Regions from separate parts of the Bacillus vallismortis genome, predicted to be linked through region 2. Evidence: a T-box and tRNA genes for the amino acid it is inferred to sense, from the RefSeq annotation. Region 2 holds a T-box; the other holds one or more tRNA genes.
The links. A T-box is a leader RNA that pairs with one kind of tRNA and senses whether it is charged. The one in region 2 lies ahead of tyrS (tyrosine--tRNA ligase), so its partner is inferred to be a tRNA-Tyr.

Region 1 (15,750 bases), 1.5 Mb from region 2:
GTCACTTCTTTTTGGCCTTGGAACAAGAGCATAAACGCGACTATCCCAGCTCCCGCCCCCGCGTTGATCCCGAGTATTCCAGGGTCTGCGAGGCCGTTACGTGTGATGGCTTGGATGACGGCGCCCGCAATGCCCAGACCGAGTCCAATAATGGCCGCCATGACAATTCGCGGCAGTCTTAAATCGAACAGCAAAATTTCATACTGCGGATTCGGATCAATCTGAAAAAGAGTGGAGAGCAGCTCAGCAGGACGAACGGAAAATGATCCGCTCGTTAAGCTGAAATAGCTGACAACGAGAACCAAAGCAATGAATAAGGCATATTTTTTAGCCATTTTGCTCCCCTCCTTTTCGTTTAATCAAATAAAGGAAGAAAGGCACACCGATTATGGATGTCACGACTTCAATCGGTGTTTCAAACGGATAATTGATAAATCTGCTTGCGAGATCACACAAGGTTAAAAAGACTCCGCCCAAAATGCATGAACACGGAATCAGCCTGCTGTAATCTGAGCCAACAAGAAATCTTGTGATATGCGGAACAACCAATCCGACAAACGCAATTTTACCGGCGAGCGCTACGGCACTGCCGGTTAAAATGATGACAGAAAGCATCGCCATGATCTTAATGGTTTTTTTCTTTTGTCCCAGGCTTTTAGAAATGTCTTCGCCTAATGATACAGCGGTCACCTTTTTGCTGAGAGAAACGGCTATCACGATGCCAATTAGGAAAAACGGAGCGGCTAGCTTCAGGAAATCCGGACTCATTTGATGAAGTCTGGCACTGTACCAGAAACTGAGATCCTGTGAAATTTGAAAATAAATTGACATGGCCGCTGATAAACTGCTGAGCAGCATGCTTGTGACTGTGCCGATGATGGCAAGCTGTACGGGGGAAAACCCGTTAGGCATCATGGCGGCAAGGCTGAATACTAACACAGCTCCTAATGCTGAGCCGATAAAAGAGTAAATGATCATTTCAAACGAAGACGATTGCGGGAGCAGAACCATACAAAGCGTGATAATAAACGCAGAACCATCTGAGACGCCCATAATAGAAGGCGAAGCTAAATAATTTCGTGTAATGCCTTGCATAAGCGCTCCAGAAACAGCAAGGGCTGCCCCTATGAGCAGAGCGCCGGCAGCCCTTGGAATCCGAGAATGCCATATAATTTGATGGTCTGTATTTCCCGGATCGAAATGAATAAGAGATGTAAAAACAATATCTGTGTTTAGATGCTTCGCGCCGTATAGGATCGAAAGCAACAGCGATAGTGCGATAGCAAATGGAGAAGTAATCAATATGATACGTGTCCACTGTTTTGAATACATACAAAAAACCTACTCTGAATTAGTTTTGTGTCAATTTTTCAGCAGCCGCTTTCAGGAAGCGGACTTTGCTCCACGCTGTGCCGCCTTGTGCGAGAGGATCCACTGAGTTGACGTACACATGATCTTCTTTGACTGCTTTAAGGCTTTTCCAGATTGGATTCTTCTCTAAATCTTTTAACGCTTCAGGTTTGTCTGCATTTTCATCATCAGAAAATTGGACGAAGATATGGTCCGGGTCCATTTCGCTTAATTTTTCTAACGAAATCAGCTCCTGCGCTTTTGCCGCTTTTACTTCGTCCGGCGCTTTAAGGCCTAAGTCACCATATAGAGTGGAGTTGAAGTACACCTGTTCAGGATAAATGTAAATGTTGCCTTGTCTGATTCTAATGACAAGCGCTTTTGAATCTTTTGCTTTATCGCTGATTTTTGTTTTTGTTTCTTTTAGATCCTGTTCATAGTCTGCAATGATTGTTTTCGCCTTTTTCTCTTTTCCAGTCAGCTGGGCAAGCAGCATCATGTTTTCTTTCCAGTTTGAAGAGATATGAGAGACCGGGATTGTCGTGCCGGCTGTGCTGATTTTTTGCAGTGTTTTTTCCGGGAACTTTGTTGAAGCAAGGATGACATCTGGCTTCATTTCAAGAATTTTTTCAATGTTTGGCTCCATTTTTTCTCCGGTTGGTTGGGCATTATCAGTGATATCTTTGTACATATCAGGGAACTTGCCGGAAAATGAAATCGCGCCTTGCGGATGAACGTCAAGCAGTTTCGCGTCTTCCATTGATTCGACGCTTCCCGTAATGGCAATTTTGTCTGTTGGTACAGATACTTCATAGGTTTTATCCAGGTATTCAATAGTCTTCTTCTCAGATGCTGAACCGCTTGCCTTGCTGGCAGTCGATTCGTTTTTGCTGCCGCAAGCTGCCGCCGTTAGCGCGAGAAGCAAGATTAATAAGGTAAGAGAAATCTTTTTCATCTATAGAGCCTCCTGTTCAATTGATAACTATTATCAATTGGAATTATAGAGAATGAACGGATATAACACCATGGATAAAATTCATATTTATCATGGACTTTCACCGGATAGTAAAGAAATGGCTTGCTTTACGATCCGTTCGTGCCCGAAAGCCGAGTATTCATTCCAAGGGTCGAAGGATAGAAGATAAACTCGTTTGTTACGCACCGCGCTTAGGTTTTGCCACACTTCTGTCTGCTGTAATTGCTTGAAGTAAGCGATGGTTTCAGGCTCTTTAAATAGAAAAAGCATGATGCAGTCAGCTTCGCAGTTTGCGATATTTTCTAACGGAATCGCTTGCTCTGAAGGCGTGTCTGCTGTTAATGCGGAGTTGAATCCTAAATCTCCAAAAAAGACTTCACGGACGCTTCGATGATGTGCCGGATAGAAGTTTTGCTTGTGCAGCCTCAGAAACAGAAAACGCAGGCCTTGGGTGTGGTGAAGTATTTTTTTTGCAGTCTCCGTTTGCTGGTCATAAGCCGCAAGCCACTTTTCTGCTTCGGACTCTTCCCTTAAGAATAAGGAAGTTTGCAGAAAGTGATTTCTCCAGCTTTCTTCTGAAGGAAGATATATGACTTTTGCGATGCGATTGAGCTTATTTTGTTCTTCTGGAGAAATGGAATCCATGCTGAAAACCACATCGGGTTCAGCCTGAGCTAACATCTGCAGGTTTTCTTCCCATTTTTCATTAGACCGGTATGCGCTGAGATGGACGGGTATATCTGCCGAATAATGCTGATAGTAGTAAGACGTCCACTTCGGATGGAGTGCGGCCGCAATCGGTATGTGATTCAGTGGGATGAGATGGCCCATTGTGCCCTTTCCGTATGCGGCAATTTTTTTTCGGCGATTTTTCATATAGCTTGTAGGTGAACAGCCTGTATGCTTTTTAAAGATTCTGCTGAAATAAAACTCATCTTGATAGCCTGTTTGATGAGCGATTTCTTTTAATTTGCAGTTTGATCTTGCCATGAGCCGTTTTGCTCGGGTGATTCGCGTTTTTGTGATAAATTCTGTTACGCTCTGGCCCGTCCGTTTTTTAAAGGTTTCGCTGTAGTGTTTGGCGCTGATTCCCGCCATTTGCGACAACTGGGCAAGAGTCATTTTTGTATGGGCATGGGTTTCGATGTATTGCTTTGTTTTTTCGATGGCTGAATGTGTATCCGTCTGATCAGATAAACTGGCAGTGAAGAGGTCATAAATCAGGCTTTGTACTTCAATCACACATTTTAACTGAGAAAGATGAGACGACTCACTCCACAGCGCTGCAAGCTCATGTAGCCGGGCTGCTAGGTTTTCGATAGGTGAAACATTCACATGCTTCAGTTTGGCTAGTTCCGTATCTGTATATGGCGCTAAGAGATCTTGTCTGGAATTCTGGATATAGCTTTGAAGCCTGATCAGACAAGTATCTATATCTCCCTCGGCTGAAGGTGAAAAGCCGAAGGTCTCATTAGGCGGACAAACATAAAGTGTCTTTTTTTGCAGAGGGTTGATACTTGTTCCGATCGAAATATGACCGTTTCCTCTTAAATGAAAGATCAGCACGAATGAATCGGCTAATTGCTGTTCTGAGAAGAGATCGCTTGTTTTTTTAAGATATTCAATTTGTATCGGATGATAAATGACTGTATTTTGCAAGAGTAGACCACCTTTTCAGAAACATTCAATTGATAATCATTTTCAATTGAATTGTACCAAATAAATGAAAGTTTTCCTATATGAAGCGGGTGGGTTTTTGTCATGAAAAAACCCTTACTCTCGTTTGAACGTAAGGGTCTTTTGTTCGGTAAGAATATGTTACACGTGTAACATACGATGCTTACGTCTTAATAGATGAGATATTTTTTTCTTGTTTTGCTGAATTGTTTGAGTGGTTTTTCATAGCGATCTATGATGTCTTCTATAGAAGTGCCATTTTCAATTTCTGTTTTGATCCAGCCGTTGCCTGCCAGTTTATCAAATGACCCTGTTGAAAGGAACTCAAAATCCTCAGGATAGAGATCATGTAGGGTTTTAATGAGTGATAGACCTGTTCTGGTCGCTTCAAACGTTTCTCTGTCTGTCACATAGAGCTGCACACCATGGCAAAGCGTTCCCTGATATTTAGAAAACGTCGGTGTGAATGAAGCTGCTCTGAATGTCACGCCAGGCAGATTGTTACTGTTCAATATTTCTTCAAGCTCGGTACTTTTGATAAAGGGAGCCCCAATGAATTCGAATGGCTTTGTGGTACCCCGCCCTTCGGATATATTTGTTCCTTCAATCAGACCGGTTGCGGGATAAACAAATGTACTTTCCACAGTCGGCATGTTCGGTGAAGGGAGGACGAAAGGCAGTCGGGTATCGTTAAAATCCATTTTTCGTTTCCAATGTTTCATTTTCACTACTGTGAGATCGGCACCAATGTCAAATTCTTTGTTGAACAGTACAGCCAATTCACCTATGGTCATTCCGTGCTTTAGCGGAATGGGATACAGTCCGACAAATGAAGCGTATTCAGGTTCTAAGACTGGCCCTTCAATATGTTTTCCGCCTTGAGGATTGGGGCGGTCCAGCACCATAAAAGGAATGTCATTTTCTTTAGCGGCTTCCATGGCGTAGGCCATTGTATAAATGTACGTGTAGTAACGGGTCCCGACATCCTGAATGTCAAACATAAGAACATCGACATTTCTCAGCATCTCTGGTGTCGGTTTTTTCGTTTTCCCGTAAAGGCTATATACGGGAATCCCGGTTTTTTCATCAATGTAAGAGCCAATTTCGTCTCCTGCCTGAGCGTCGCCGCGGACGCCGTGCTCAGGGCCGAATAACGCTGTCAGTTTGATATCTGGGTTTTCATAAAGAATATCGACACTGCTTTTCAAAGATGCATTTACGCCTGTTGGATTGGTGATGAATCCGACTCTTTTTCCTTTGAGCTGTTTTTTATAAGCTGGCAAAAGCGTATCTATACCGGTCTGGACTTTAGGTTTTTTAACTGTTTGATTCTTGGAATCGGGTGATGCTGAGGCAGCCGTTATCGTTCCAAACATAATGAACCCTGTGAGAAATGCGAATATTGTTTTTCTCATGTGTCCCTCCTTATTAGAGCGGTTTTCCCGTTTTGATATTTAAACCGTAGCCATATGGATACAGGATGTCTCCCGGTTTCGTGACTGACGGAATGTCGACTGGAAGTGTGCCTTTAGGTTTTGCCTGGCCGAATATCGCCATAACTCCGGCGGGAATATTGGGTTGTAGATAACGGCCATTCGCGTACCCTTTAAATCCATAGACAGCTATGAGCGCCTTAGATTCTTCAAAATTGGCTGCATCATATGGGTTGCGCAGGCTCATTAAGACAAATGGTTTGTTGTGCTGCAGTGCAGTCTTCATGACAGCTCTCGGAAATACGGTGGACCATTTGCTTGAATCCGATATGGTGTCGTCGATGACACCGTCGTTGACGACAGGGTCATTTTTCACGACATAAGATCCGGTTATGATATAATCAGCCTCTTTTACTTGTTTTTCATGCTCGGCATTAAATACTTGGTTGGCAAAATTCATTTTGCTGAGGGACACGGGTTTGATTTTCTTTCGCTTGACGAGATCGTGAATGGTTTGTTCAATCGAAGCCGTTTGTTCTTCGTAAGGCGCGACAATTAAGATCCGGCTGTCTTTTTTAGGCTTGAACGGCAAGGTGTGCTGTTCATTTTTTAATACGGTCACTGCTTTTTCAGCTATTTTTTTCTCCGCTTTCAGGTGATGTTTACTTCCTACGATTTTCTGGGCTTTGTCTATTTTTTCTTTTATGCTGTCATCGTTTCGAGCTGGATACATACCGCGTTTTATTTTCAGGGAAATGATTCTTTCAACTGATTTGTTGATTTGAAGTTCAGGAATGTCTCCGTTTTTCACTGTTTCTTTTAACGCTTGAATAACACGTGCGAATTTCTGTTCTTCTTTCAGAGAAGTAACTGAGGCGGGCATTAAGGCAATATCGACGCCCGCTTTTACAGCCATGACCACAGCCTCTTCCTGGCCGAAATGATCTGCGATTGCTTTCATATTGAGGGCATCGGTAACGATGACGCCGTCAAAGCCCATTTCCTGACGAAGAAGACCGGTCATCACCTTTTTCGAGAGTGTCGCCGGAACCAGAATGTCCGATCCATCGAGTTTGCTTTTGTACGTGGTGTCATCAAAGGCAGGAAATTGAACGTGAGCTGTCATCACCATATCAGCACCGGCATCAATAGCTCTTTGAAAGGGATAGAGCTCGATCTCACGAAGGCGTTCTTGACTATGGGAAACAAGAGGCAGTCCGTAATGGCTGTCAACGTCCGTGTCTCCATGTCCCGGGAAATGTTTGAGGGCAGAGGCGATATCTTGCCGCTGCAGCCCTTTCATCGTATATAAACCGAGTCGTGCTGTCAGGTTCCGATTCGAGCTGAATGACCGTACGCCAATCACCGGATTATCAGGATTATTATTAATGTCCATGACAGGGCTGAAATTTGTATTAATGCCTAAGGCAGAAAGCTCTTTCCCAATGATGGTGCCAGTCTGGTAGGCATTGATTCTGCTTCTGGCAGCACCCAGTGCCATATTCCCCGGGAAATTAGTCCCCTCCCCTAATCTCGTAACAATGCCGCCTTCCTGATCAATACTCAGAATGAGCGGGATGTTGGGGCTGGCCCTTTGGTAAGCGTCTGTCAATTGAACGGTTTGCTTTGTTGTTTTTACGTTTTCTGCAAAAAGGATCACGCCGCCGAAATGATATTTGTTGATAAGACTAGCGACTTCTTCATTCATTTCTGTAAAGGCTTGAGGAGAAGAAACGCCTTCTTTTTGCCAATTTCTAAAATCCGGCATCAACATCTGGCCGAGTTTTTCATCTAACGTCATGCGATTGACAAGCTGCTTGGCGTCAGCTGAGCTGCTGGCTGAAGCAGCTATTGTCTGGCTGACGCCGAGAAAACATGATAGAAAGAGAACGGTTGAAAGGATAAGCGGAAATACGGTTTTCATAGAAAGCTTCCTCCTATCGTCGAATCATTCATTCCATCGCTTTATAGATCGCGGTAATGACGCTTCCATAACTGCCTGTTGGAAATTGATCGCCCTCAAACCCATTTGGATTTTCCTCTGGATCAGCAACTGGTGAATGCTTTTTGTTTGTTAACAATGCGATGCCTAAATTGTAAGTAGGATCAATGATTGTAACTGTCCCTGTCCATCCGGTATGTCCATAAGCATGTTCGCTGGCGTAAGGGCCAAACATCCATTCCATGCTTTTATTTCCGTTTCGCCGCCAGCCAAGAGCGTATGTTGGATCTGTTGCTGAAGGGGCTGTAAACAGGTCGGCTGTGTACTGATCAAATAAAGAAACGTTTCGGTATGATCCTTTGTTTAACATGACCTGCAGCAGAATAGCCATATCATCAGCATTTGAGAACAATCCAGCATGGCCGGACACGCCTCCCATTGAGTAAAACGCTTTTTCGTCGTGCACTTCTCCTTGCAGCGTGTTTGTGCGGATGTTAGGGAAATGAATAACGCCGTCCCGCGTGTTGCCCATACGTTCAGTCGCTGCGAACTGCTTCGGTTTGAAGCCTTTTTGCAACGGATTGTATAAGGTATGTTTGAGTCCCAACGGTCTGTAAAGTTCTTGCTCAGCGTAGACATCAAGCGGTTTTTCGGTGAGCTTTTCGACAATACAGCCGAGGATCATGTATCCGATGTCACTGTATACGTGTTTTGTCCCTGTTTGATAATCGAGCGGAATTTTCGACAGATATTTAATTGTTTTGTCCCGCTCCTGAGAAAAGTACATACCGGCTTTTTCCGGCGTGTAAAAGTAAAAGCTTGCGGGGAGCCCTGATTGGTGCTGGAGAACATCAATGACACGAATCTTGTCTTTTCCTTTCATAAGGTCTCCTGGCTGATCTTTGAAATCAGGCAAATATGCAGAAACCATTTCATAGACGTCGAGCTTTCCTTGGCTGACTAAACGCTGCAATGCGAAATTAGTTGCGTACATTTTCGTATTTGAGGCTAAGTCAAACATCGTGCGGGTTCTCATTTTAACCGGACGGCGCAACAGCTCTGATTCTTCGTACTTTTTACTGTAGCCGTACGCTTCTTTTTTAATGACGCGGCCGTCCTTCACGATGACAAGAACAGCGCCAGGAAATCCTGCTTCAACATCGCGTTCTATCATCCGATCAACCTTCCTTAGTTTCTTCGACGAGAATTGTGCAATTTCTGCATTGATGGTTTTCGGCTCAATCTGGTTATCTGCTGTTTGCGCGATGGTTTCGTTGGGCGCCAGTATAGATAGAATGAATATGGCACTGAATAAGGAAAGTGTCTTTGTTTTCATAGGTTTGCTCCTTTCCTTGCGTTTATCCTGTTTACTATCCCTAAAACAGAAACTATTTAATCGAACTGAGAAGCCATTTCATCTTTATAGCCAAACGCAAACGTTAATAAAAAGCCGGCCGTGTAGGAAATAAAGAGTCCGATGATATACAGAATGATTTGCGAAGATAGGACGAGAAAGGAAAGCGGCAGTCCGGAGACACCAATCGCAATGGTAGCTATCTGAAAATAAGCTTGAAAGGCGCCGCCGATTCCGGCTCCTAAGCAGGCTGTTAGAAACGGGCGTCCAAGTGGCAGCGTGACCCCGAAGATCAGCGGTTCACCAATGCCGAGCAGCCCCGAAGGCAGTCCTCCGGCGATCGCTTTTCTCAATGTTGTTTTTTTCGTTTTGACAAAGATGGCAAAGGCCGCGCCTACCTGTCCCGCGCCTCCCATAGCCAAAATAGGGAGCAGAGGATCATTTCCGATTGAATGGATCAGTTCCATGTGCACAGGCGTCAAGCCTTGATGCAGTCCGGTCACGACGAGGGGAAGAAAGGTAGCGCCCAGAATAAAGCCTGCAGCGATGCCGCCGATATCCAAGATGGACAGAAGACCGTCTGTAATAGCATCAGAAATGAAGCCGCCTAAAGGCATAAATACGACATATGTTACGATTCCGGTGATTAACAGTGAAACGGTTGGGGTGACAATGATATCAAGTGATTGAGGAATAAAACGGCGGATACTTTGTTCAGTGTAAGCAATGAATATGGCTGCGAAAAGAACTCCGATCAGACCTCCCCTGCCCGGAAGAAGCTGTTCTCCGAATAAACTGATCTTTGCGATCTCCGGATTCATAATCAAGATCCCTGCCAGAGCTCCAAGAGCGGGTGTCCCGCCAAATTCTTTCGATGCGTTAATGCCGACAAGAATGCCGAGATAAGTGAACAACCCTGAGCCGATGACTGTCAGGATAACAGCGACTTGTGATTCTGCAGAGAGCCAGCCGGCTTGAATGATTGCCTTGGTAATCCCGGTAATTAAACCGGAAGCGACGAGTGCGGGAATAAGAGGGATGAAGATGCTGGCCATTTTACGTAAGAAACGTTTAAAAGGAGTGGCGTTTTTTCGGTTTATGTCGGCTTTCTTTTTGGCTGCTGCATCTTTGACGTCCACACCTTCTCCAGCTGACACGAGCTTCGAGAAAGCGGCTGAGACATGATTGACGACTCCGGTTCCGAGAATGATTTGTAAGGTTTCAGCTTCAACGACACCCAATACGCCGTCAAGCTCTCTTAAAGCATGGGCATCTGCTTTGCTTTTGTCGTAAGGCGTAATACGCAGACGCGTCATGCAATGCGTATACGAGGAAATATTGCCCGTTCCTCCGCATAGCTCAAGGATTTTCTTTGCGAGATGATGGTAGTTCTTTTCTTTGCTCATCAAAACCCCTCCTCTTCTAGCTGCCTTATTTTTTTCTCAAAGATTGTATGGCTGCTCTTGTTTTATCGATATAGCCGGTTGTTTCTTCGTACCGCTCAGCCGCCATGCCTAAAAACAAAACATCAATCATAAAAAGCTGGGCGAGGCGGGAGGAAGTGGCTGCACTTCGAATCAGGGCTTCGTTGGAATATGCTGTGTGCAATGGGACATCAGCCAGCGCGGAGACGGATGTCTGACTGAATTGTGTGAGGCTGATCGTTTTGATGCCTTTTTTCTTAGCCATCGTGAGCAATTCAATGATTTCCTGGGTCTCTCCTGAAAACGAAATGGCGAATGCGATATCATCCTTATCTGCATTTGCGATTAATGATGCCACAAGGTGAGTGTCTGTGAACGCGGTTGCTTGTTTATGAATCCGAAGCCACTTTTGCTGGGCGTCCTTAGCGACAATGCCGGAAGCCCCGAGGCCGATAAAATGCACGGTATGAGCTTTGAGAAGCAGAGACACCGCTTGTTCCAGCTTTTTGTAGTCCATCAGGTCTGAAGTATCCTGAATGGCCTGGATGGCATTGCCGGCCGCTTTTTCAGAAATGGAGGACAGCGGTTCGTGGGGCGAAATGTCCCGGTAGCCTTGAGTAGCAGGCTTTGCCAGATCGCCTGCCACTCTCATTTTTAAATCTTGAAAGCCCTTTAGTCCGAGTGATTTGCAGAGCCTGATGACGGCAGCGTCACTTGAATTGGCTAAGACGCTGATTTCGCTGACAGTGCTTTCGATTGCTTTGTGGGGATGAGTTAGGATGTAATCCGCAAGTTTACGCTCCGATGGAGGGAGCTTGTGCTTCATTGATTGGATGATCGCTATACCGCCTGTTGCCATGCTCGTTCTCTCCTTATCCTGAATGGTGATTTTCGATAGCTTTGTCTATAAAACCGTTTGCTTCATCTAGTAATATTTTAGCTTGCTCCTGATCTGTGCTTGTTTTGAGCATGACGATTGCCGTTTTGACGTGATGATCGGCTTGTTCCAGAGTTTGTCTGGCTGTGTCGTATGAAGCATTTGTAAGGCTTTGGATGATGCTGATGGCGCGTTCTTTTAGTTTTTTGTTGCTGACGTTGACGTCTACCATCAAGTTTTCGTAAACCTTGCCGATTTTGACCATGACAGCGGTGGATATCATGTTTAGAATCATTTTATGAGCAGATGCGGCTTTCATACGTGTTGATCCGGTTATAGCCTCAGGTCCGACGACAACCTCAATGCTGTGATCAGCTTCCTTGCTGATGGCGGAATTTTCATTACTGGTAAGGGCGATGGTATGTGCTCCGACTTTACGGGCGTATGTGAGGGCGCCTGCGGCATAAGGTGTGCGGCCGCTTGCTGCGATGGCAATGACGGTATCGTTTGATGTAAGCTGTATGTTTTTTAAATCTTCGGCTCCTGCTTCTTCACTGTCTTCAATGCCCTCTGCTGCCTGCAAAAATGCTTCGGAGCCTCCAGCCATGATTCCAATGACCTGATCTGGGCTTACGCTAAAGGTGGGAGGACATTCAACAGCATCCATGACACCGAGTCTGCCGCTTGTGCCGGCGCCTGTGTATATGAGCCGGGCCCCATTTTGAAACGAGTCGCAGGCGCAGTCTACAGCTGTTTTGATTTTGGGGAGAACCTGCTGAACGGCGGCTGCGACTTTCAAATCTTCGTTGTTGATCATTTTGAGGATGCCGAGTGTGTTTGCTTTATGGATGTCAGCTGTTTGGCTATTGCGTGATTCCGTTGTGAGACGGTGAAGGTTTAATGGTTCTGACATGAGGATGCCCCCTGTTTCAATATAATGTATTTCAATATTCAGTATATTCATTTCTGTCATTGTATTTCAACTCTGTTTTTTATTTTTGAAATTTTATTTCATCTGAGACTATAAGAAATAATGAAGAATCAGCTGTTCTCCTAGCGGCCCGATTCTCCTCCTTCCTTTATCCAGGAATCCGCTTTTCATGTAAAGTTGTTTTGCGCGTGTGTTTAGGTAATTGACGGCCAAAATGATTTCATCACACCATGGAAAATAACCGCTCACAAACGAGGGTAGCTGAAGCATTGCTTTTTTTGCATAGCCTTTTCCATGATGTGCAGCGTTTACTGACAGGGAACTGAGCAGTAAAGCAAATGGATTGTTAGTATAGGGAGCAAGCGTTTCTTTTGACGTATATAGAATGAAAAAGCCGACCGGCAGATCGTTTTTTAGAATGACAACCGGATATCGGTCTTTTACGCCTAAGGTCTGAGTCAGCACCTCTTTGGGAAGAGAGGTAAAGCGTTTGTCATCGTTGTTTAACGTGAATGATTGAAGTTCCTGCAAATGTTCAGGTTTATAGAATGATAAAGATATGTCTAGAGTCATGTAGCGGCCTCCTTACAATATGTCGTCTAGCTGATTTTCTGAAATGACGCGGTAGCCTGCTTGTATTAATAGTGCGGCGGTCACTCCCCTGCCGGCGATTTTTCTGCCAGAGAATGTGCCATTATAAATAAAATTGCTTCCGCATGACGGACTGTTTTCTTTTAATATGACGGCAGAAGCATTGATTTCTCTTGCGTAAGCTAATGTTTTAGCGGCGCCTTTCATATATAATTCTGTTACATCTTCTCCTGAAGCCGTCATGATTTTCGCGGTTCCATTGAGTACATCCTCGCCAGTGCCTCCGATGATTTCTGCAGGCTCACGGGGCGTGCAGAAGCCGCCGAGAAGCTCAGGGCAAGCCATGACTGCTTTCTTTTCATCGACTAGTTTTCTGATTTTCTCTGATGCGGCGTGAGAGCCGTTGTATCTGCATTCAATGCCGCCAAGACAAGAACTGACTAGAATCATTTTGGTTACTCCTCCCTCGGATTCGCTTATTTCTATCATAAAATAAATGACTAATGTTGGTAGGCTTTTTCACTTAAAAAAGGGGTTAAAAAGTTTGAAAATAAAAAATTCAATTTTTCTCTTTACAAATGGAGGTCAACCTGTATATAATAACTTTTGTCAGCTCGACGAGAACACAAACGGCCCGTTGGTCAAGCGGTTAAGACACCGCCCTTTCACGGCGGTAACACGGGTTCGAATCCCGTACGGGTCACCATTTGGAGGATTAGCTCAGCTGGGAGAGCATCTGCCTTACAAGCAGAGGGTCGGCGGTTCGAGCCCGTCATCCTCCACCATCTTGCCGGTGTAGCTCAATTGGTAGAGCAACTGACTTGTAATCAGTAGGTTGGGGGTTCAAGTCCTCTTGCCGGCACTGTTTTTTCAAAATTTTATGTGGAGGGGTAGCGAAGTGGCTAAACGCGGCGGACTGTAAATCCGCTCCCTCAGGGTTCGGCAGTTCGAATCTGCCCCCCTCCACCATTATTGGGCTATAGCCAAGCGGTAAGGCAACGGACTTTGACTCCGTCATGCGTTGGTTCGAATCCAGCTAGCCCAGTCACAGACACCTTTGACCAAAAGGTGTCTTTTTTCTTTTGTGATGATTATTCCAACTTCTAACTGTTCAGTCTGTATAATAATTTTAATCATATGTTAAGGTAGTTTATTGGCGAATTACCATCTACACCCTGCCAAAAATTTGTTAAACTTATTTTATAAAAAATTGAAACCTTTTCAAACGAAGCTCGTATACATACAGACCGGTGAAGGCAGAGGTTAGATAAATATGGAAATGATGATTAAAAAGAGAATTAAGCAAGTCAAAAAAGGCGACCAAAATGCATTTGCGGACATCGTTGATATTTACAAGGATAAAATTTATCAGCTTTGCTACCGTATGCTCGGCAATGTGCATGAGGCGGAGGATATTGCACAGGAGGCTTTCATCAGGGCGTACGTTAATATCGACAGTTTTGATACGAACCGGAAATTTTCAACTTGGCTTTATCGAATTGCGACCAATTTGACGATTGACCGCATTCGCAAAAAGAAGCCGGATTATTACCTCGATGCAGAGGTGGCTGGTACGGAAGGCTTGACCATGTATTCACAAATCGCCGCAGACGGAGTTTTGCCAGAAGATGCAATAGTGTCGCTGGAGCTATCAAACACGATTCAACAGAAAATTTTAAAGCTTCCTGACAAATACAGAACAGTAATCGTATTAAAGTATATTGACGAACTCTCATTAATTGAAATCGGCGAGATTCTGAACATTCCTGTGGGGACTGTGAAAACGCGGATTCACAGAGGGAGAGAGGCTCTTCGAAAACAATTAAGGGATCTTTAAGTGGGGTGATGAAATGAGCTGTCCTGAACAAATTGTGCAGCTTATGCATATGCATCTTGATGGAGATATCCTTCCGAAAGATGAACGCGTATTAAATGAACATCTTGAGACATGCGAGAAATGCAGAAAGCATTTTTATGAGATGGAAAAATCTATAGCGCTCGTGCGGAGCACATCGCATGTCGAAGCCCCTGCGGATTTTACCGCTAATGTCATGGCGAAATTGCCTAAGGAGAAGAAAAGAGCTTCTGTGAAAAGATGGTTCAGAACCCATCCTGTTATCGCAGCTGCTGCGGTATTCATCATTTTGATGGGCGGGGGGTTTTTAAACAGCTGGCATAATGACCATAACTTCAGCGTGTCCAAGCAGCCGAATCTTGTGGTGCAGAATCATACTGTAATCGTACCTGAAGGTGAGACGGTCAAAGGTGATGTGACTGTCAAAAACGGCAAGCTCATTATTAAAGGCAAAATAGACGGGGATGTAACCGTTGTAAATGGCGAAAAGTATATGGCCTCTGCTGGACAAGTCACCGGTCAGATTGATGAAATCAATCAATTATTCGACTGGACATGGTACAAATTGAAGTCCACGGGGAAAAGTGTACTCAATGCATTAAAACCGAATGACAAAGAGTAAAGCGTGTCGCCGCTTTGCTCTTTTTTTACGGGCTGAAAGAGCTGGCGCATTTCACTTGCCAAATCGAAATGTGGTATAATGGGCTCGCTATGTTAAGTACATATGCGTAACACGTTAAACACAAAATACGAAATGACTGAAATCTTGGAGGACGAGGAAATGGCTTTTGAGGATATCCCTTTTTTGCAGTACCTCGGCAATGCCGTTGATATTCTCCTTGTTTGGTATGTGATATATAAGCTTATTATGGTCATACGCGGCACGAAAGCGGTTCAGCTGTTAAAAGGAATTGTCGTGATCGTGCTTGTTCGTATGGCAAGCCAATATTTGGGCCTCGGTACGCTTCAATGGCTGATGGACCAAGCGATAACATGGGGATTTTTAGCAATCATTATTATTTTTCAGCCTGAGCTGAGAAGAGCGCTTGAGCAGCTTGGCCGCGGCCGCTTTTTCTCAAGGAGCGGCACGCCTGTGGAGGAAGCGCAACAGAAAACGATTGAGGCCATCACAAAGGCGATCAATTATATGGCGAAACGCCGTATAGGAGCCCTGCTGACCATTGAGCGGGACACTGGAATGGGCGATTATATAGAGACTGGCATCCCATTGAATGCCAAAGTCAGCTCCGAGCTGCTGATCAATATTTTTATTCCGAACACTCCGCTGCATGACGGTGCGGTGATTATGAAGAATAATGAAATTGCCGCTGCCGCCTGTT
Region 2 (15,750 bases):
CCAACACTATCTCGCGTCTGCTGCTCCCAATAATCCCGCTGAAGCCTCTCTTTTGCAATGGTACACATGAGATTCATGGTCAGCGCTCCTTTCTAAAAGGTGGTGATTGGTCGTGTTTGCCCTATCTAATATACTCTTTTCCTTTCATTCCTATGCGATAAACCAAAAAAAGATCCTTTGCCCAAATTGGCAAAGGATCTTTTTTTCTTTATTTATATGTCACAAGGAAATACTTTTTCTTTCCGCGGCGCAGAACCGTAAATTGATCTTCGATACGGTCAGCAGCCGATAAGAGATAATTGATTTCCGTCTGGCGTTCGCCGTTAATGTAAACAGCCCCGTTTTGAATGTCTTCACGGGCTTGGCGTTTAGAAGGAGACAATGTAGATTGCACCAATACATCTACAAGAGAAAGCTGTTGGCTGCTGTCAGCTTCCATGGAAGGGACATCCTTAAAGCCGACTTTTACATCTTGGGCAGAAAGCTCTTTAATATTTCCGCTGAACAATGCTTGGGAGATGTTGATGGCTTGCTCCAGCGCCTCACGTCCGTGAACGAGTGCTGTCACTTCTTCCGCGAGACGTTTTTGCGCTTCACGCTTTTCAGGCGCCGTTTCTGTTTTCTCAGCATATGCTTCAATTTCCTCTTTTGATAGGAACGTGAAGTATTTTAAGTATTTGACAACGTCACGGTCATCTGTGTTGATCCAGAATTGATAGAATTCATACGGCGATGTTTTTTCCTTATCAAGCCAAATCGCGCCGCCTTCCGTTTTCCCAAACTTCGTGCCGTCTGCTTTTGTGACAAGCGGAATGGTAAGGCCAAACGCTTTTGCCCCTTCTTCCTCTGATTTTCTGATCAGTTCAAGGCCCGCTGTGATATTGCCCCACTGATCGCTCCCGCCGATTTGCAGCTTACAGTTTTTCTCTCTGTACAGATTTAAGAAATCATACGATTGAAGAATCATGTAGCTGAATTCCGTGTATGAAATGCCGGATTCAATTCTCGAGCTGACCGTGTCTTTTGCCAGCATGTAATTGATGCCGAAGTTTTTGCCGACGTCACGCAGGAAGTCGATCACATTCATTTTGCCGATCCAGTCAAAGTTGTTCGCAATGACAGCAGGGTTTTCTGTTGCGTCAAAATCCAGAAATCTGGACAGCTGGTTTTTGATGCTTTGTGACCATTCGGATACGATGTCAGCAGTGTTTAATGTACGCTCCGCTTTTTTTCCGCTCGGATCGCCGATGAGACCCGTCGCCCCGCCCACAAGCGCAATCGGATGATGACCCGCAAGCTGGAAACGGCGCAGTGTTAGTATAGGCAGCAAGTGTCCGATGTGCAAGCTGTCTGCTGTCGGATCAAAGCCTGAGTACAGGCGGATTTTTTCTTCATTCAGCTGTTTATTTAACCCTTCTTCATCCGTCATTTGCTGAATCAATCCACGGAAGGATAAGTCTTCAAGTAAGTTTGTCATAGATTAAAGCTCCTTTTTTAATAAAATAAAAAACGCCCCTTCGTTTACACGAAGGGACGATTGATTATCGCGGTACCACCCTACTAATAAGAGAACGCCAAACATTCGTCTTATCACTTTGCCTGATAACGGATCAGATCCGTTCTTTCACTACTGAAAGCCTCGACGGCTTTGTTTGCAAAAGCGGTTCATGAGTGTATTCGATATATCCGTCTGTGCTGATTTTCACCGGCCATCAGCTCTCTGCAACGTGAGGATATTCTACTTGTCTCAATCTTTACCTTTTCATATGAAGCTATATCATTTTTAACATAAATAAAATCCCGTGTCAACGCCGCCTTTTAATCCTCCATCGTTGACAGATCTCCGGCCGGAAGGTTAAGCTCCCATGCCTTCAGCACCCGTCTCATGATCTTTCCGCTTCGGGTTTTCGGCAGCTTATCTTTAAATTCAATTTCACGCGGAGCCGCATGGGCAGCAAGACCCTGCTTTACAAATTGGCGGATCTCTTCTTTCAGTTTATCGGACGGCTCATAGCCTTCTCTGAGTGCGATAAAGGCTTTAATGATTTCTCCCCGCACCGGATCAGGCTTCCCGATTACGCCTGCTTCTGCAATGGCCTGATGTTCGACAAGCTTGCTTTCCACTTCAAATGGGCCGACACGTTCACCGGAGGTCATAATGACGTCATCAACTCTTCCTTGGAACCAGAAATACCCCTCATCATCCATGTAAGCAGAATCCCCAGATACATACCAGCCGCCAGGCATGAAATACGATTCATACTTTTCAGGGTTATTCCAAATGGTATGCATCATGGAAGGCCAGCCCTTTTTAATGGCGAGATTGCCCATTCGGTACGGTGGAAGCTCATTGCCCTGATTGTCAACGATCGCCGCCTCTACACCAGGAATCGGCTTACCCATTGAACCCGGTTTGATATCCATGCAAGGATAGTTGCAGATGAGCTGGCTGCCCGTTTCTGTCATCCACCACGTATCATGAATTCGTTTGTTAAAGACTTTATGCCCCCATCTGATCACTTCCGGATTTAACGGCTCACCGACACTGAGCACGTGCCGAAGTGAGGTTAAATCATATTTCGCAGCCATCTCATCTCCCGCTCCCATCAGCATTCGAAAAGCGGTCGGCGCGCTGTACCAAACGTTGACGCCAAGCTGCTCAATCGTTCCGTACCAGCTTTCCGGGCTGAAACGTCCGCCGACGATGACATTTGTCGCTCCGTTCAGCCATGGCGCGAAAATGCCGTATACTGTACCCGTCACCCAGCCCGGATCAGCTGTGCACCAGTAAATGTCTTCTTCCTTTAAATCAAGGACCCACTTCCCTGTCTGATATTGCTGAACCATCGCTTCATGGACATGCAGCACACCCTTTGGCGTTCCGGTAGAACCCGATGTATAGTGAAGCAGGTAGCCGTCTTTTTTGTCCATCCATTCGATATCAAGTCTTGGGCTCTCCTGTTTTGCTGCTTCATCGTAATTGATGACGTTTGCGCCGCTTTCAGCCTCTCCGCCGACTACGAATATATGCTGTAAGTGAGGCAGTTTGTCAGCCGGTATTCTTTCCAGCAGCTCAGGCGTCGTGACAACCACCTTCGCCTCGCTGTTTTCAAGCCGGTCCTTCACCGCCCCCTCCATAAATGCTTCAAAGAGCGGCCCTGCGATGGCGCCAATCTTGATAGCGCCAAGCATAATAAAATAAAGCTCGGGTGATCTCGGCATAAAAATAAAAACGCGGTCCCCTTTTTCCACATTTCCATACCGTTTCAGCACATTCCCGGCTCTGTTTGATTCTTCCTTCATTTCTTTAAATGTGTATTTTTCATCCCGATTTGCGTCTTTATAATAAAGCGCTACTTTGTTTTTTCGAAACGATTCGGCATGCCGGTCAATCGCTTCATACGCCGCATTCAGTTTCCCTGTCTCATGCCAGGAGAAATGTTTCTCTGCCTCGGCCCAATCAAAATGCCGGTACGTTTCTTCATAATTTTTTAAATGATGATCCCCCTCTGTTGCTGGTAACGCTTTCAAATTCATGCCCAAACATCCCCCTTTGCTGAAGTTGTCACATTTATTATAGTATATATTCATATTGTTCTCAATTTTTAAAATATAAACCATATTGAAAACGCTTTATAATTTGTTATTCTTAAAGAAGGCACATATTTTGATAAGAATTGATGGGACGGTGGATCAGTGGAACATCATAAAACATACCATTCAGCAAACATCAAAACAGCAACCGGCTCCTTACTGATAGAAGGGCCTGTCTCTCCAGAAGATCTGGCAGGTTACGAGTTTCATAACGATTTAACCGCATTTCGCCCGCCCCGCGAGCAGCATGAAGCGTTAGTTGACATTGCGGGCCTACCCGAAGGACGCATTATCATCGCCAGAGACGGCCAAACCATTATCGGTTATGTGACGTATTTATATCCCGACCCGCTCGAAAGATGGTCTGAAGGAAATATGGAGGATTTGCTAGAGCTTGGGGCCATCGAGGTGGCGCCGGCCTATCGGGGATGTTCTGTCGGAAAGACGCTTCTGACTGTCAGCATGATGGATGAACAAATGGAAAACTATATCGTGATGACGACGGAATATTACTGGCATTGGGATTTAAAAGGGATGAAAAAAGATGTGTGGGAATACAGAAAGCTCATGGAGAAGATGATGAATGCGGGAGGATTGGTCTGGTTTGCCACGGATGAGCCGGAGATCAGCTCCCACCCCGCAAACTGCCTGATGGCACGCATCGGAAAAAACGTCAGCCAAGAATCAATTGAACAATTCGATAGGCTCCGTTTTTATCATCGCTTTATGTATTAACTGACAAAGGGGAAAAAATAATGATTGTTGAGCAGATCATGAAAAGGGATGTCATTACGTTAACGAAGACCGATACACTTGAAACCGCAATATGCAAACTGAAGGAATTCCATATCAGGCACCTGCCTGTTATAGATGCCGACCGCCATGTGATCGGCATGATGACAGACAGAGACTTGAAACAGGCCAGCCCGAGTATATTTGAAGAAAGCAAACGAAGCCGATTTCTCACGCGAAGCGTAGATTCAATTATGAAAACAGATGTCGTTTGCGCCCACCCGTTAGATTTTGTCGAAGAAATATCTGCTGTGTTCTATGAACATGGCATCGGCTGTCTGCCAGTGGTGCAGCATCAAAAATTAGTAGGCATTTTGACAAAGACCGATTTGCTGCGGACGTTTGTCAAATTGACAGGCGCTGACCAGCCGGGATCGCAAATCGAAATAAAAGTAAACGACATCACCAAAAGCCTCACGGAGATCAGCAGCCTTTGCCAAGACCTGCAAGTGAAAATATTAAGTGTGCTTGTCTATCCGCATGATGATCCCGGTGTAAAAGTGCTTGTCTTCCGTGTAAAAATGATGAATCCGCTGCCGTTTTTGCAGGCATTACAAAGAAATCGGCATCACGTCATATGGCCGTCAGAGCAAAGGGATTTGCTATGAGAGACAGTGTATTTATCTATTCTCCATCGTATCAAACCTATATGTTTCATCAGGAACATCCTTTTAATCAGCAGCGGGTTCTGTTAACATACGATTTGCTTAAGACGATCAATGCCTTTGACGAAGGTGACATTATCAGTCCCAGACTCGCGTCAGAAGACGAGCTTGCCCTTGTCCACACAGACGATTACATTCAGGCGGTCAAGCTTGCGGGCGCCTGCAAGCTTCCCGCAGAAGAAGGAGAAAACTATGGGCTCGGCACAGAAGATACACCTGTCTTTGCCGGCATGCACGAAGCGGCATCACTCTTAGTCGGCGGCACCTTAACGGCCGCAGACTGGGTGATGTCAGGACAAGCCCTGCATGCCGCCAACCTTGGAGGAGGCCTTCATCACGGTTTTCGGGGTAGAGCTTCAGGATTTTGCATTTATAACGACAGTGCTGTGGCCATCCAATATATCCAGAAAAAATACAAAGCCAGGGTGCTTTATATTGATACCGATGCCCACCACGGGGACGGTGTGCAATTTACGTTTTACGATAACCCGGGCGTATGCACGCTGTCCATCCATGAAACAGGAAGGTATTTATTCCCCGGAACCGGCCAGATCCAGGAAAAAGGCAGCGGAAAAGGATATGGCTATTCCTTTAATATCCCGCTTGACGCTTTTACAGAGGATGATTCTTTTCTTGAAGCGTATCGGACAGCAGCTTCTGAAGTGGCCGCATATTTTCAGCCAGATGTGATTATCAGCCAAAACGGTGCCGATGCCCATTACTATGACCCGCTAACGCATTTATCCGCAACCATCAGCATCTATGAAGAAATTCCCCGGCTTGCTCACACGTTAGCGCATCAATATTGCGGAGGGAAATGGATTGCAGTCGGAGGCGGCGGATATGATATATGGCGAGTCGTCCCCCGTGCCTGGGCCAGAATATGGCTTGAAATGAAGGGAATTGAGCCAGGGCGAGAGATTCCGACTGAATGGATCGCGAAATGGCAAAAACAATGCCCTGTCACCCTTCCGTCCAGCTGGAGCGATCCGCCCGATTTATATCCTCCGATTCCCCGCAAGCCTGAAATCACAGAAAAAAATGCCCAAACCGTCAGCAAAACTTTATATGCAATACGATCTGAGCAACAGCAAAGAATGAAGTAAAAAACGACCTTCAAGAAGAGGTCGTTTTTGTTTTTTTGATGACAATTTCCACACGCCGGTTTTCCTTCATGTGTTCGTTTGTCTTGTTATCCTTTACAGGTTTTGTATCCGCATAACCAACAGCGATAAAGCGCGTTGAGGGAAGTGTCTCCTTTGATGTGAAGTATTGAATGACTCCGCTCGCGCGTGCTGCTGAGAGTTCCCAGTTCGACGGATAACGGTAGGTCGAAATATTTCGGCTGTCTGTATGCCCCTCCACCTGAATGTCATTTGGAATGGTTTTCAGAAAAGTGGCAATATGGTGAAGAAGTGCTTCAGCGTTTTTCAGCACCTTGGCCTCACCTGATTCAAACAGCACAGACTCCTGCAGAACGAGCACGACACCGCGTTCATCCCGTTTGGCTGTCATTTGGGCCTTCAGATGGTGGTCTTCTATATATGTATTTACTTTCTTAAGAAGCTGGTCCTGCTGATCTTTTTGCTTCTTTGCATCGGCCGGGTCTGTGTCCTTTTTTACTATGGACGCTTGGTCTGGCTGGATCCCGCCGCCTTCCTTTTGGATCGATTGGACGGCCGCTTTAAATTTTTGGAGATCGATTTGGGACATGGAAAAAAGTAAAATAAAGAACACAAGGATCAAAGTGATGAGGTCCGAAAAAGTGACAATCCAGCTGGATGAAGGTTGTCTTTTTTTTCCGCTGCCATTCCTTTTTTCAAAACGTTCCCTTCTAAGCTTCATGTACAGATCCCTTTTTTGCTTTTGCTTGATTTGGCTGCTTCCGCCATTCTTCCCGGGAGCTGAAAACGACAAGCTGGCTTTCAAGGTTGCGAGGGTTTTTTCCGGATTGGATTCCGATTATGCCTTCAACCATGACCTGCTTGATGAAGATTTCACTTTCTGTTTTTTCTTCGAGCTTGGCCGCAATCGGGTTGAACACCATGTTTGCCAGCAGTGAACCGTATAAGGTTGTCAGAAGCGCAACGGCCATATTCGGTCCAAGCATGTGCGGGTCATTTAAGTTTTTAAGCATCAGCACGAGCCCGACGAGTGTTCCGATCATTCCCCATGCCGGAGCGAATTCCCCCGCTTTTTCAAACACACGCCGTCCTTTGCGATGCCGTTCCTCCATTGCCGCGATCTCTGAATCCATGACGAGCCGAATCGTTTCTTCATCCCAGCCGTCAATTGCTAAAAGCAGCCCTTTTTTCAGGAATGGATCCTTAATTTCCCGGGCCTGATCATCCAATGATAAAAGCCCCTGTTTTCGGGCGTGATCTGAAAGAGAGACAAAGGTTTTTACGAGATCTTTCACATTGTCTTCCTGGCGGATAAATGCCTGCTTTAGCACAGAGGGCGCTTTTCTCAGCTCTCTCGGCGGAAAGCTGATAAAGACAGCGGCGCAGAGCCCTCCTGTAACGATGAAGAAAGAGGTCAGATCAAGAAATGAGCGGAAACCGCTTATTCCTGATCCCGAAATAATTCCGATTACAATTATAATCGTTCCTAACACAAAACCAACAGGTGTAAGATAATCAAAACGTTTCATCATTTCTCCCCATGAAAAAAGCAAGAATTCACCTTAGAGGTGAAGCTTGCTCTCTAGTTTTTCTTATGACTTGGTTGACTGTCTTAGCTCTATGCGGTGCGGCAGTTCGACAATATGCTCGTCAACCGGCTCTTTATTCATGAGCTTCGTCAGCAGTCTCATCGCAACAGCGCCAATATCGTATGTCGGCTGAACAACTGTTGAAAGCTGCGGGCGAACCATGAGGCTTAATCTCGTATTATCAAAGCCGATAATGTCGAGATCCTCAGGAATGGATAAGCCTTGATCCTGAGCCGCATGGATAATGCCGAGTGCCATTTCATCAGTTGCGGAAAGAATGGCTGTCGGTTTGTTGTCCAGACTCATCAAATGCTGCAGCGCTTCAAGCCCGGAATCGTATGTGTAATCCCCTTCAGCGACAAATTGTTCATGAAACGGAAGGTTCGATTCTTGAAGCGCACGTTTGTAGCCCTGGAGTTTTTTCGAGCGGTTGATTGGTTCTGTCATTGGTCCGGAAACGAATGCGATGTCTGTATGTCCTTTATCAACCAAAAGCTTCACTGCATCATAAATCGCCTGTTCGTAATCGATCGCGACTGACGGTGTTTCCTCCTGCTCTTCAACAGAAGCGGCAAGTACGATAGGCACTGGTGAACGCTTAAATTCCGCAACATGCTCGTCCGTAATGTTCCCGCCCATAAACACGATGCCGTCCACTTGTTTGCCGAGCATAGTGTTTAACAGGTGCAGCTCTTTCTCCATGTTTTGGTCGGAGTTGCTCAAAATAATGTTGTATTTATACATTGTCGCGATATCTTCAATTCCGCGCGCAAGCTCTGAATAGAAAATGCTTGAGATATCGGGAATGATGACACCCACAGTTGTTGTTTTTTTGCTTGCCAGCCCTCTTGCCACCGCGTTTGGACGGTAGCCGAGACGCTCAATGGCTTCCAAGACTTTTTTCCGCGTTGTCGGTTTTACATTCGGGTTGCCGTTCACGACACGGGAAACGGTTGCCATGCTTACATTCGCTTCTCTCGCTACATCGTAGATCGTAATATTGCTCATCCTAAAACCACTCCTTTTACTGGATACACTTATCCTTATCTATAGCATAAACACTTTATGTAGAGAAATGTCACAATGTCCAAATTTATGTCGTTTATGTTTTGTAAGCGTAAGTCAGTAGTTTACATTATTTTTCATTATTCATCAAATTTAAATACTTCTCATGAAATTATACACGTTTTTATAGTTGATGAAAACGTATACTTGGATTTTATAACTAAATAAACGAGAAAACATAAAAAAAGGCCGCGTCCGCGGCCTTTTTTATTGTAATTATGCGTTGACTTTCACCATTGGTTTCAGTTCATTCAGCCAGTTTTCGAATTCAGGAATCGCCATTTGCTGCGCAGAGTCAGAAAGTGCGACTGACGGATCAGGGTGAACCTCAGCCATTACGCCGTCTGCACCGATCGCTAAAGCGGCTTTAGCTGTCGGAAGCAAGAGGTCGCGGCGGCCAGTTGAATGCGTAACATCAACAAAAACAGGCAAATGCGTTTCTTGTTTCAAAATCGGTACAGCGGAAATATCCAGTGTGTTTCTCGTTGCTGTTTCGTATGTTCTGATCCCGCGCTCACAAAGGATGATTTGGTCGTTTCCTTGTGACATGATGTATTCAGCGGCATTGATGAATTCAGAAATCGTTGCAGCAAGCCCGCGCTTCAGAAGCACCGGTTTTTTCACTGCGCCGGCCGCTTTCAGCAATTCGAAGTTTTGCATGTTGCGCGCTCCGATTTGAATGACATCAATGTAGTCCAGTGCTTCTTCGATATGAGCCGGAGTTACGATTTCACTGATCACAGCCAGATCAAATTCGTCCGCTACACGTTTTAAAATTTGCAGGCCTTCAACACCAAGGCCTTGGAAATCGTAAGGGCTCGTACGAGGCTTAAAGGCTCCTCCGCGTAAAATCTTAATTCCTTGTTTTTTCGCAGCCGCAGCCACTTCAGCCACCTGCTCGTAGCTCTCTACCGCACATGGCCCGACAATGAATCTTTGCTGGCCGTCTCCGACTTTTTCACCTTTGATATCTACAATTGTATCTTCAGGTTTTTTCTTGCGGGAGACAAGGAGGGCTTTGCTGTGGTCTTCTTCCTGAAGCTCTAGACCGGCTTTGAATATCTCTTTAAAAATGTGCTGGATGGTGGAATTTTCAAACGGGCCGTCATTGTTTTCAATGATGTTGTTTAGCATTGTGCGTTCTCTGACAGGGTCAAATCGATTGACACCCTGTGCTTCCTTCGCTTTACCAATCTCTTTTACAACATTTCCGCGTTCGTTGATTAATTTTAAAATTTGCAGATTTAATTCGTCTGCTTTCTGCCTTAAAAGCTCTAACTCTGTGTTGCTCATTTTTTTCATCCTTTCCCTGCACATTCATTTTTTATTTTGTAGTTATCATGCATCTTACTATAAGTAATTCCAAATGGAAATACTGAAATACAAAAAATTTTATAAAAACTCCTCTTTATTACCCAAACGCTTTTAAGTGATAAAGTAATCTATGTTGCTATCCTACATGATGTAAGGGCAATGTTCAAGGGTTTTTTCAAAAAAAAAGCGCCAGATTAAATCTGAAGTGCACCCCAAATTTTAGACACAGTCTAAAATTTGGAGGTGCTTTTTCTTTTGGCTAAATTTAAAAACGAAGAAAAAATCAACGCGGTCTTACGCTATATAAACGGCAACGAGAGTTTGCTTGGGATCGCAAATCATATTGGAGTGCATAAAAGGGTACTCCAATATTGGGTGAGAAAATATCAATATCACGGTGAAAAAGCGTTCTTAAAGTCATATACAAATTATCCAGTCCAATATAAACTAGACGTACTTGACTATATGAATGAACATGGGACGTCTATCTTAGAAACAGCTGCGATATTTAATTTGCCTTCTGACTCAACGCTTTGGAACTGGCAGCACGTAGTACAAACACAAGGAGCAGACGCCCTCAAAACAAAGAAAAAGGGGCGTCCGTCCATGAAAAAGAAAACAAGAAAGCAAGCACCAGCTATAGGATCAATAGAAGCATTACAGGCGGAAAACGAACGGTTGCGTATGGAGAATGAGTATTTAAAAAAGTTGAATGCCTTAGTTCAAAACAAAGAACAATCACCAAACAAGACAAAGCGCAAGTAGTCTATGATTTAAGGCATAAGTATCCGGTGAAAGCACTTCTCAGGCTCGCAGGTATCCCACGCAGCACCTACTATTACTGCGTAAAGCATTTTGATCGCCCTGATCGAGATGCCGACATAAAAAAGATGGTTCAGCTTATTTTTAAAGAACATCAAGGCCGGTATGGATACCGCCGTATTCGTGATGAACTAAAGAATCGGGGACGAAAGGTCAATCACAAGAAGGTGCAGCGCATCATGAAAGCCCTCGGACTAAAATGTATGATTCGAAAGAAGAAATATCGTTCATATAAAGGAACAAACGGCAAAGTGGCGCCTAACATTCTAGCGCGCAACTTTAAAGCTGAAAAGCCAAATGAAAAATGGGTCACGGACATGACGGAGTTCAAATTATTTGGGCAGAAGCTGTACGTATCGCCCGTATTAGATCTGTTTAATGGTGAGATCATTACCTATACGATTGGTTTAAGGCCTGTTTATTCTCTTGTTTCGGTGATGCTTGATCAGGCATTCAAGCATTTGAAAGATGGGGACAAGCCCATTATGCATTCCGACCAAGGCTGGCATTACCAAATGAAGCATTATAGGCAAGCCTTAAAAGAACGCGGGATTACACAAAGCATGTCCCGAAAAGGCAACTGTTACGATAACGCAGTGATCGAGAATTTCTTCGGCATCCTAAAGTCTGAATTTCTGTACCTAAAAGAATTTGAAAGTATCGAACACTTAAAGCAAGAACTTGAACTATATATTGACTACTACAATCAAAAACGAATAAAGGCAAAACTAAAAGGCATGAGTCCGGTACAATACCGAACTCATGCCTCAAAAACTGCCTAATGAAAACCCGTGTCTAACTTTAGGGGATCACTTCAATCTGGACGCTTTTTTCTATGACAAATGCTGCTTGATAGCCGCTTCTGTAATTTGTGAATGTGAGGTATGCCATTTTACTTCACCGTTTTGGATGACGAAAACCTGAGGGCTTTCGTGCCTTATGCCGTATGTTTCTGCGATGAAATTTGACAGCGGGCGAGCTGCTTGTACTTGAAGATAGTAAGCCGGCACATCCTCATGCTGACTTGCAAAGGCATCAAACTCATGGAATGCTGCCTGGCTGATCGGGCATGTGGTACTGTGTTTAAAGAAAACGAAAGTGTCTTCCTGTTCTGCAATCTGTTTAAATTCTTCTTCAGATTGAATAAGCTGTTTTGCCATGACTCAAGATCTTCCTTCCCTGCTTAGCGGTTGATATGCTCAGCCTGTTTTTGTGCATCTTTCAGTTCGTCTTTTACATCTTCTTTCGTTTGACGGACTTGGTCTTTTGTTTCGCCGGCCGCCTGCATCGCTTCTTCTCTCATTTCTTGCATTTCAGTTGATGAATCGCTTGTTGCAGATTTGGAACGGTCTCTTAAATCTTTCACCTTGTTCATGATTTGCCCTGACTGATCCGCTACAAGCTGCGTGATGTTCGATGTTTTGTCTTTTGCGATGCTGACATATTGCGTGCCTTTTTCTTTCGCATCCGCCGTCATTTTGTCCGTTTTGTCACGCAAAGCAACAGCTTGGTTGCCTAGATCGTCACGAAGTTCTTTTCCTGATTTTGGCGCTAGAAAAAGAGCGGTAGTGGCACCGATGATTCCTCCGATTAAAGTTCCGATTAAAAAATCTTTACTATTAATTCCATCTTTGCTCATCATTATTCCTCCTCATAGTGTTTTTTCTCTTAGAGAGTTGATTTTTTTCTTAGCTTCCATTTCTCCCACATTTCCATCGCTGCTTGGCTCCATGTGACAACTTGATTGATCTTGTCTTGATTTTCTCTTACTGATGCCGATACAGACCCCGCCGCCTGTTTCATGGATGTATTGAACTGCTGTACAGAAGTTCCCACTCCTTGAACAGCATGGACGACCGTGTTCAGCTTTTCTGATTTTTCCTGAATATCTTCAGCCAGGCGGTTGGTCTTATGTAAAAGCTCGGCTGTTTCAGTTGTGATGCCCTTCATTTGTCCCTCCAGCCCTTCGAGAGTGGATGCGACATGTTTTAGGGTGAGCTGCAGTGACTTCAATGTCTTGGACAAGTAGATCACTAATACGAGAAATGCGATTGCGATGAGGGCAACGCTTAAATAAAGAATAATAATCATCTTAAACCTCCTTGCTGCAGGATATACTGCTGTTTACCCGTTTTCTAAAATCATAAACATGTATACTGGGCTGTATACATAGTATTCTCTATTATGTAAGAAAATCCTTTAACAAGCTTATCCATCAGATAAAGAAAAAGCAGTGAGAACACTGCTTTTTATTATGCCATGACGTTTTCATAGGCTCTCATATATTTTTGGATATCTCCAGCTCCCATAAAGATGAGAACGGCTTTTTCATGAGCTTTTAAAACAGATGTATCATCTTCTTCAATGAGTTTTGCATTATGAATTTTTCCCTGCAGGTCGCCGATTGTCAGCTTTCCTGCATTCTCCCGGGCTGAGCCGAAAATATCGCATAAATACACGCAATCAGCCCCGCTCAGGCTTTCTGCGAATTGATCAAGAAATTGCTGCGTCCGTGTAAATGTATGAGGCTGGAATACCGCGACGATTTCACGATCAGGATATTTCTGTCTTGCCGCCTCAATCGTCACTTTTATTTCTGTCGGGTGATGAGCGTAATCATCAATCAGCACTTGATCCCCGAGCTGCTTTTCATTGAATCTGCGTTTGACGCCGCCGAATGATTTGAGGGCGTGCTTAATGATGCTGGAATCAATTTCTTCATAATGGCATAACGCAATGACCGCCAATGAGTTTAATACATTGTGGTGGCCGTACGCAGGAATATAAAACGTATCATAGAATGTATTGCGGACAAATACATCGAAAGTTGTCCCTTCCGTGCTTTTTACGATGTTTCTGGCTTGAAAATCATTTTCTTCCCCAGTGCCGTAATACACAACCGGGACGTTTGCATGGATTTTCGGCAGATGCTCATCGTCTCCGCAGGCAATAATGCCTTTGTTGACTTGAAGAGCCATCTCTTGAAAAGCGTCAAACACATCGTCAATGCTTGAGAAATAATCCGGGTGGTCAAAATCAATGTTCGTCATGATCGCGTAGTCAGGCTGATAGCTTAAGAAATGGCGGCGGTATTCACACGCTTCAAACACAAAGTATTCACTGTTTTCATTTCCCTGGCCTGTTCCGTCCCCGATTAAGAAAGAGGTCGGTTTTGCGTTTCGGATCACGTGAGCCAGCAGACCCGTAGTCGACGTTTTTCCGTGTGCGCCTGTAACGGCAACACTGGTGAATTTTTTCATATAGTCGCCTAAAAACTTATGATAACGTATCACCGGAATTCCTTCAGACATGGCTTTTTCAATCTCTGGATGCGTGTCTGGGAATGCGTTTCCGGCGATGACTGTCATGTCCGGTTTGATATTATCCGCGCTAAAAGGAAGAACGGTAATATTTCTTTTTTCAAGCGCTGTTTGCGTAAAAATAAATTTTTCGATATCCGATCCTTGGACAGTATATCCATTATCATGAAGTATTTGGGCAAGCGGACTCATACCGGTCCCTTTTATTCCAACAAAATGATAAACAGTCATAATTGTACCTCCAACAAACGTCTATCTGTTCCCCAGTATATGACGCTCATTTCAATTTGCGACCGCGGCGGCTGAAAAGCCACCCTTTGCGGCGTATTTTTATATGTTTTGTTATGTTCAGTATCCGGTTATTTCTATCTGATTAAACCTAGATATCAAGATTTGTCTATGCCCATCTGCTGTAAAGCGGCATAGCTGTTAAATGCTCTAAACACTATCATACCATGTTTGGTGTGAAAATGAACCTATATTATTCGTTTATTAAATCACTTGCTGTGATCAGCACCTCACGAGGCTTGCTTCCTTTTGCCTCTGAGATCATGCCTTCCGCTTCCATCATATCAATCAGCCTTGCCGCGCGATTATATCCGATTCTGAATCTTCTTTGCAGGCTTGAAGTGCTCGCGCTGTTTTGCTCAACCACAAACTCACACGCTTCGTCAAACAGTTCATCCTCTTCTTTCAGGGCTGATCCTTGTCTTACCAGCTCTTCTTGTTCAAATAAATAGGTTGGCGGCATTTGACTTCTGACATGGGAAACGACGCGGTCGATTTCGCGGTCCGATACAAAGTTTCCTTGCAAGCGGACAGGTTTTCCCGACCCGTTTTCCAAAAAGAGCATATCGCCTTTTCCAAGAAGCTTTTCCGCTCCGGCTATGTCAATGATCGTACGGGAATCAACCTGGCTTGAGACAGAGAATGCAATTCTCGTCGGGATATTCGCCTTAATCAGACCGGTAATGACATCGACTGACGGCCGCTGAGTCGCGACGAGCAGATGGATTCCGCACGCTCTGGCTTTTTGGGCGATCCGCGCAATGCTCTCTTCGACATCATTTGGAGCCACCATCATCAAATCGGCAAGCTCATCAATAACGACCACTAAATACGGCAGCTTTTCGCCCGTGTGGTGTTCCGCCGTTAATTGATTAAAGCGGTCAATGTCGCGGACACCGGAATGAGCAAATAATTCATAGCGCCGCTCCATTTCCTCAACAACCCATTTTAATGCAGCCGTAGCCGCTTTAGCATCCGTAATGACCGGGCTGACAAGGTGAGGAATTTTATTGTAAGGAGCCAGCTCTACCATTTTCGGATCAATCAGCAGCACCTTTACCTCGCTCGGGTCAGCTTTATAAAGCAGGCTGACTAAAATAGTATTGATGCATACGCTTTTTCCCGAGCCCGTAGCACCGGCAATCAAGCCATGCGGCATTTTCTTTAAGTCGATGAC

Region 1: it encodes a tRNA-Tyr, which carries the amino acid that the T-box ahead of tyrS (tyrosine--tRNA ligase) is inferred to sense. The anticodon was not compared.

The regions. Positions count from the first base shown of each region.
Region 1 covers NZ_CP026362.1:3,323,511-3,339,260, reverse strand. The annotation lists gene feuC (iron ABC transporter permease FeuC) at 1-335, opposite strand, end outside; gene BV11031_RS17540 (FecCD family ABC transporter permease) at 328-1,332, opposite strand; gene feuA (iron ABC transporter substrate-binding protein FeuA) at 1,352-2,305, opposite strand; gene btr (bacillibactin transport transcriptional regulator Btr) at 2,396-3,985, opposite strand; gene BV11031_RS17520 (exo-beta-N-acetylmuramidase NamZ family protein) at 4,174-5,418, opposite strand; gene BV11031_RS17515 (glycoside hydrolase family 3 protein) at 5,432-7,360, opposite strand; gene pbp4b (penicillin binding protein PBP4B) at 7,389-8,714, opposite strand; gene BV11031_RS17505 (PTS transporter subunit EIIC) at 8,771-10,138, opposite strand; gene BV11031_RS17500 (MurR/RpiR family transcriptional regulator) at 10,164-11,015, opposite strand; gene murQ (N-acetylmuramic acid 6-phosphate etherase) at 11,029-11,946, opposite strand; gene BV11031_RS17490 (GNAT family N-acetyltransferase) at 12,055-12,537, opposite strand; gene BV11031_RS17485 (2-thiouracil desulfurase family protein) at 12,550-13,005, opposite strand; tRNA gene BV11031_RS17480 (tRNA-Glu) at 13,187-13,261, shown strand; tRNA gene BV11031_RS17475 (tRNA-Val) at 13,265-13,340, shown strand; tRNA gene BV11031_RS17470 (tRNA-Thr) at 13,345-13,417, shown strand; tRNA gene BV11031_RS17465 (tRNA-Tyr) at 13,440-13,524, shown strand; tRNA gene BV11031_RS17460 (tRNA-Gln) at 13,529-13,600, shown strand; gene sigW (RNA polymerase sigma factor SigW) at 13,829-14,392, shown strand; gene rsiW (anti-sigma-W factor RsiW) at 14,406-15,032, shown strand; gene cdaA (diadenylate cyclase CdaA) at 15,192-15,750, shown strand, end outside.
Region 2 covers NZ_CP026362.1:530,301-546,050, reverse strand. The annotation lists gene sr7p (small protein SR7P) at 1-77, opposite strand, end outside; gene tyrS (tyrosine--tRNA ligase) at 209-1,477, opposite strand; T-box leader at 1,527-1,764, opposite strand; gene acsA (acetate--CoA ligase) at 1,819-3,537, opposite strand; gene acuA (acetoin utilization protein acetyltransferase AcuA) at 3,697-4,329, shown strand; gene BV11031_RS02965 (acetoin utilization AcuB family protein) at 4,350-4,994, shown strand; gene BV11031_RS02960 (acetoin utilization protein AcuC) at 4,991-6,157, shown strand; gene motS (flagellar motor protein MotS) at 6,168-6,896, opposite strand; gene motP (flagellar motor protein MotP) at 6,886-7,704, opposite strand; gene ccpA (catabolite control protein A) at 7,768-8,772, opposite strand; gene BV11031_RS02940 (bifunctional 3-deoxy-7-phosphoheptulonate synthase/chorismate mutase) at 9,046-10,122, opposite strand; one part of gene BV11031_RS02935 (IS3 family transposase) at 10,399-10,843, shown strand; one part of gene BV11031_RS02935 (IS3 family transposase) at 10,843-11,747, shown strand; gene ytxJ (bacillithiol system redox-active protein YtxJ) at 11,799-12,125, opposite strand; gene BV11031_RS02925 (YtxH domain-containing protein) at 12,149-12,604, opposite strand; gene BV11031_RS02920 (DUF948 domain-containing protein) at 12,634-13,056, opposite strand; gene murC (UDP-N-acetylmuramate--L-alanine ligase) at 13,218-14,516, opposite strand; gene BV11031_RS02910 (DNA translocase FtsK) at 14,767-15,750, opposite strand, start outside.